Regions from separate parts of the Delftia sp. genome, predicted to be linked through region 2. Evidence: riboswitches for the same ligand, from Rfam matches in the RefSeq annotation. Region 2 holds a riboswitch; the other holds the start of a gene.

Region 1 (3,181 bases), on a different contig from region 2:
GCCACGATGTTGCCCAGCGTCACCAGCTGCACCTGGCCCGTCAGGTAGCTTTGCGCGGTGGCGTTGTTGTCCTCGTAGCGCTTGATGGTGGCCGAGGCCGGCGCCACCTGCGTGAGGGCCAGGTCCTCGGTGGAGCCGCGCGTCACGCCCACGGTCTTGCCGGCCAGGTCGGCAGGGGCCTTTATGCTCATGTCCTTGGGGCCGTAGACGCTCTTGGGGAAGGGCGCATAGGCCTGGGTGAAGTCGATCACCTTGGCGCGCTCGGCGTTCTTGCCCAGGCTGGAGATGACGATGTCGGCCTTGCCCGTGGTCAGGAAGGGGATGCGGTTGGTGCTGGTCACGGGCACCAGCTCCACCTTCACGCCCAGCTCCTGGGCCACCAGGGCCGCCATGTCGATGTCATAGCCCTGCAGCTTCAGGTCGGTGCCCAGCGAGCCGAAGGGCGGGAAGTCCTGCGGAATCGCCACGCGCAGCACGCCGGCCTTCTGGATGTTGGCCAGCATGTCGGCATGGGCGGCGCCGCCCAGGCCGGCAGCGGCCAGGGTGGCGGCCGCCAGGGCGGTGCGGATGAATGCGCGGCGGGGTGTCAGGGGGGAAGTCATGCGAAAGCTCCTTCGGAAGGTGGGGTGAGGCGAAAGGAAAGCGGATCAGGGTCGGGCGCAGATGTATCGGGCGCAGATGCGTCGGGCGCCGTTGCATCGAGTGCCGTCGCGTCGGGCGCCGCCGCGTCGTCCGGTGTGTCGAGATCGATGCCGCTGCGCCTGGCCGCCGACAGCAGGTGGGCGCGCATGGCGCCCGCCGCACCCGGCGCATCGCCTGCGCAGACGGCCTGCACGATGGCGTCGTGCTCGCGCACCGGCTGGTCGTCGGCACCGCTCCAGGCAAAGGGCAGGCGCAGGCTGTGGCTGATGGCCAGCTCCAGCTGGCGCGCCATGGCCACCAGGCCCGGGTTGCCCGACAGCTGGGCCAGCAGCAGGTGGAACTGCAGATCGGCGTCGGCGGCGGCCAGCAGGTCGCTGCGGTCCAGGGCGTGGGCCAGCTGGGACTGGGTCCATTGCAGCTGGCGCAGGCCGCTGTCGTCGGCGCGCACGGCCGCCAGCGCGGCCCAGCCGGGCTCCAGCACCAGGCGCAGCTCGATCAGCTGGCGCGGCGACAGCGTGCCCAGCGCCGGGGTGGCATAGGCGCGGTGCATGCGTGCACGGCCGCTGTGCGGGCCGTTGATGCGCACGCCCTTGCCCGGCTGGATCTCGACCAGGCCCAGGGCCTCCAGCATGGACAGCGCCTCGCGCAGCGAAGCGCGGCTGATGCCCAGCTGCCGGGCCAGCTCGCGCTGCGGCGGCAGCTGGCTGCCGCCGGGGTAGTGGCCGCTCAGGATGTGCTGCTGCAGCGTCTGGGCCATCGAGATCGGAATGCTTTGCATGGGCTGGCGCGGGTGGAGGGTTTTGGCCTGACTGGTCAGACCACGTACCCAGCAGATAGCGAATTGCGTGCCAGATGAAAAAAAGGAGCGTTGTCCTCAGGCGCTGCAAAGAATCCGGGGCGATGGGGCATAGACAATCCGTCCCGAAGGCGCCGCCAGCGGCCCGCGCTGCCGCGCTTTGGTGCAGTGCCGCATGGCTTTGTGCAGGCCTGCCCCGAATGCGGGCGTAAAACCCGCACTGCAGGCCGCCGCCAGCCGCCGTAGAATCCCGGGCTTTGGCCCGAGGAGCGTTGCAGCGCGGCACCCGCCCATCCGTACACCGGATCGCGTGCCGCGTCAGGCTTGGGCCAGGTGCAGGTTCCCGGCCGGACCGCGCCCACGGTGCCAACGACGCTCACCTGTTGCCATGCCGTTTTTGCAGGTGAGCTTGATGTCGTCCTCTTTCACTCCCCCTCCCATGAAGCTGTCCGGCCTGGAGCCGGTGACCATCGGCGAGGGCACGCTGTTCGTCAACGTGGGCGAGCGCACCAACGTCACGGGTTCCAAGGCCTTTGCGCGCATGATCCTCAACGAGCAGTACGAGGAAGCGCTGTCCGTGGCGCGCCAGCAGGTGGAAAACGGCGCCCAGGTCATCGACGTGAACATGGACGAGGCCATGCTCGACAGCAAGGCCGCCATGGTGCGCTTCCTGAACCTCATCGCCTCCGAGCCCGACATCGCCAAGGTGCCGGTCATGGTGGACAGCTCCAAGTGGGAGGTCATCGAGGCCGGCCTGCGCTGCCTGCAGGGCAAGGGCATCGTCAACTCCATCTCCATGAAGGAAGGCCTGGATGAATTCAAGCGCCAGGCCCGGCTGATCAAGCGCTACGGCGCGGCCGCCGTGGTCATGGCCTTCGACGAGAAGGGCCAGGCCGACACCTACCAGCGCAAGATCGAGATCTGCGAGCGCGCCTACCGCATCCTGGTGGACGAGGTGGGCTTCCCGCCCGAGGACATCGTCTTCGACCCCAACATCTTCGCCGTGGCCACCGGCATCGAGGAACACGACAACTACGCCGTGGACTTCATCGAGGCCGTGCGCTGGATCAAGCAGAACCTGCCCGGCGCCAAGGTCTCGGGCGGCGTCTCCAACGTGAGCTTCAGCTTCCGCGGCAACGACCCCGTGCGCGAGGCCATCCACACCGTGTTCCTCTACCACGCCATCTCGGCGGGCATGGACATGGGCATCGTCAACGCCGGCATGGTCGGCGTCTATGACGACCTGGAGCCCGAACTGCGCGAGCGCGTGGAAGACGTGGTGCTCAACCGCCGCCCTGACGCTGCGGAACGCCTGCTGGAGATTGCCGACGCCGCCAAGGGCGCCGCCAAGGACGACAGCAAGAAGCTCGAATGGCGCGGCACGCCCGAGAACCCGAAGACCGTGGGCGAGCGCCTGTCGCACGCCCTGGTGCACGGCATCACCGACTTCATCGTCGTCGACACCGAAGAGGCCTACCAGCAGATCGTGGTGCAGGGCGGCGGCCGCCCGCTGCACGTGATCGAAGGCCCGCTCATGGACGGCATGAACATCGTGGGCGACCTGTTCGGCGCCGGCAAGATGTTCCTGCCCCAGGTGGTCAAGTCGGCGCGCGTGATGAAGCAGGCCGTGGCCCACCTCGTGCCCTACATCGAAGAGGAAAAGCGCCAGCAGGAAGCGGCGGGCCTGGACGTGTCCAGCAAGGGCAAGATCGTCATCGCCACCGTCAAGGGCGACGTGCACGA
Region 2 (3,181 bases):
GCCGCCCCGCAGCGAGGGCGTCGTCCCCCTCCCCCGCGAAGCGGGTAGAGAGGGGGAAGGCGCGTCAGCGCCTCAGGGGGTGCTTAATACCTATAAGTTTCGGGCTTGTAGGGACCCTGCTTGCTCACGCCGATATAGGCAGCTTGGCCGTCCGTCAGCTCGGTCAGCATGGCGCCGACCTTCTTCAGGTGCAGGCGGGCAACCTTCTCGTCCAGGATCTTGGGCAGCACGTAGACCTTGCCGACCTCGTAGGCATCGGGCTTGGTGAACAGCTCGATCTGGGCGATGGTCTGGTTGGCGAACGAGGCGCTCATCACGAAGCTGGGGTGGCCGGTGGCGCAGCCCAGGTTCACCAGGCGGCCCTTGGCCAGCAGGATGATCTTCTTGCCGTCAGGGAAGGTGATGTGGTCCACCTGGGGCTTGATCTCTTCCCACTGGTACTGCTCGATGGAGGCGACGTCGATCTCGTTGTCGAAGTGGCCGATGTTGCAGACGATGGCTTCGTTCTTCATGGCCACCATGTGCTCGTGGCGGATGATGTCGCGGTTGCCGGTGGTGGTCACGAAGATGTCGGCCTTGTCTGCCGCCCACTCCATGGTCACGACCTTGTAGCCTTCCATGGCCGCCTGCAGGGCGTTGATGGGATCGATCTCGGTGACCCAGACCTGGGCCGACAGCGCGCGCAGCGCCTGGGCGCAGCCCTTGCCCACGTCGCCGTAGCCGGCCACCACGGCGACCTTGCCGGCGATCATCACGTCGGTGGCGCGCTTGATGCCGTCCACCAGCGATTCGCGGCAGCCGTAGAGGTTGTCGAACTTGCTCTTGGTGACGGAGTCGTTGACGTTGATGGCGCGGAACTTCAGCGTGCCCTTGGCCGACATCTCGTTGAGGCGGTGCACGCCGGTGGTGGTCTCTTCGGTCACGCCGATGATGTGGGCGCTCTTGCGCGTGTACCAGGTGGGGTCCTGGGCCAGCTTGGCGCGGATGGCGGCGAAGGCGATCTTCTCTTCCTCGGAGGCGGGGTTGTCCAGCACGGACAGGTCCTTTTCGGCGCGCATGCCCAGGTGCAGCAGCATGGTGGCATCGCCGCCGTCGTCCAGGATCATGTTGGGGCCTTCGCCTTCGGTACCGGCGGCGCCGAATTCAAAGATGCGGTGGGTGTAGTCCCAGTAGTCGGCCAGCGATTCACCCTTGATGGCGAACACGGGCGTGCCCGTGGCGGCGATGGCGGCGGCGGCATGGTCCTGAGTCGAGAAAATGTTGCACGAGGCCCAGCGCACGTCGGCGCCCAGGGCCTTGAGCGTCTCGATCAGCACGGCCGTCTGGATGGTCATGTGCAGCGAGCCGGCGATGCGCGCGCCCTTGAGCGGCTGCGCCGCGGCGAATTCCTCGCGCGTGGCCATCAGGCCGGGCATTTCGGTTTCGGCGATCAGGATTTCCTTGCGGCCCCAGGCGGCGAGGGAAATGTCAGCGATGGCCGTGTCGGCGGAAACGGGACGAACAGCAGCGTTCATGGTTTTCTCCAAAAGATGAATGAAAAACCACGTTCTGCGGGAGACGAAAAAAAGCTCACCGCACAGAAAGCGTGGGCGAGCGTCGTTGCAGGTATGACTCCGAGCCTCGCAGACCGCATCTGGTGAATGGGCCTGCTGCAACGCTCCTCGGAGAGGCGCTGATTATACCGATCCCGGGGATGTCTCACCGCCCAGCCCCACAAGCCGGTAGCCCACCTGCAGCTCGGTCACCAGGTGGCGCGGCTGGGCCGGCTCGTCCTCGATCTTCTGGCGCAGATTGGCCATGTGCACGCGCAGGTAATGGGCACGGCCCAGGTATTCGGGTCCCCAGACCTGCAGCAGCAGCTGGCGGTGGGTCATCACACGGCCCTGGGCGGCGATCAGCGCCGCCAGCAGGCGGAATTCGATGGGCGTGAGGTGCACCGGCTGGCCCGCACGCCGCACCTCGTGCGTGGCCAGGTCCACCTGCACCTGGCCGAAGTGCACCTGGCTGGATGCAACTGCGCCGCCTGCGGCCCCCAGTTGCTGGCGGCGGCGCAGCATCACACGCAGCCGGGCCAGCAGCTCGGGCACACCGAAAGGCTTGACCAGGTAATCGTCTGCGCCGGCGTCCAGGGCGGCCACCTTCTCGTCCTCGCGCTCGCGCGCGGAGAGCACGAGCACGGGCACGGAGGACCATCCGCGCAGCTCGGTGAGAACCTGCTTGCCGTCGGCATCCGGCAGGCCCAGGTCGAGGATGACCAGATCGGGCTGGCGGCTCGCCGCCTCGATCAGGCCCCGGCGCGCGCTGTCGGCCTCGAAGACCTGCCAGCCCTCGTCCTCCAGCACCAGGCGCACGAAGCGGCGGATGCCGGGGTCGTCCTCGATCATCAGGATGCGGTTGGTGGGCGTGCTCATGGCGCAAGACTCTAATCGAGCAATGGCTGCTCCGGCACCGGAAAGCGCAGCGTGAACACGGTGCCGGGGCCTGGGCGCGCGGCAGCGGCCTCGATGCGCCCGCCATGGGCCTCGACAATGCTGCGCACCAGCGCCAGCCCCAGGCCTATGCCCGAGACGGTGGACTCGGCCGTGCCGCGCGTGAAGGGCTCGAACAGCGTCTCCACGGGCAGGTGTGGCGGCAGGCCGGGCCCGCCATCCTGCACGGCCACAAGCACCTCGCCGTCCTGTTCGCGTGCGTGGATGGTCAGCGGCGTGCCGGCCGGCGTGTACTTGGCGGCGTTGTCCAGCAGGTTGACCAGCACGCGCTCCATGAGCACAGGATCGAGCTGCAGCAGCGGCAGGCTGGCGGGCACGTCGGTGCTCACGGGATGCTCGTGCAGGCGCGCGCGCATCTGGCGCAGCGCGCTGCCGACCACTTCATCCAGCGGCAGCCATTCGCGCTGCAGGTGCACGCCGCCTTGCTGCAGGCGCGCCATGTCCAGCAGGTTCTCCACCAGTCGCTGCATGGCCTGGGCCTGGATGCGGACCTGCTCCAGCATGTCGGCTGCGCCGCCCGGCGGCACATGGCGCTGCGCGGCCTCGGCCGCGCCCAGGATGGTGGTCAGCGGCGTGCGCAGGTCGTGCGAGACGGCCGACAGCAAGGTGTTGCGCATGCGCTCGCCCTCCATGGCGATCTGGGTCTGCTGGGCCACGGCCACGAAGTGCTGACGCTCCAGCGCCAGCGCCAC

The links. A riboswitch is a leader RNA that binds a small molecule or an ion and turns the genes downstream of it on or off. The one in region 2 is predicted to bind S-adenosylhomocysteine.
Region 1: another riboswitch for S-adenosylhomocysteine. It lies ahead of metH (methionine synthase); the one in region 2 lies ahead of ahcY (adenosylhomocysteinase).

What each region holds. Positions count from the first base shown of each region.
Region 1 covers NZ_JCABYI010000011.1:69,310-72,490, reverse strand. Annotated here, with positions in the region: gene AC5I49_RS08790 (transporter substrate-binding domain-containing protein) at 1-602, opposite strand, end outside; gene AC5I49_RS08785 (FadR/GntR family transcriptional regulator) at 599-1,420, opposite strand; S-adenosyl-L-homocysteine riboswitch at 1,697-1,823, shown strand; gene metH (methionine synthase) at 1,851-3,181, shown strand, end outside.
Region 2 covers NZ_JCABYI010000032.1:96,688-99,868, reverse strand. Annotated here, with positions in the region: gene ahcY (adenosylhomocysteinase) at 84-1,514, opposite strand; S-adenosyl-L-homocysteine riboswitch at 1,585-1,669, opposite strand; gene AC5I49_RS22625 (response regulator) at 1,677-2,411, opposite strand; gene AC5I49_RS22620 (DUF4118 domain-containing protein) at 2,423-3,181, opposite strand, start outside.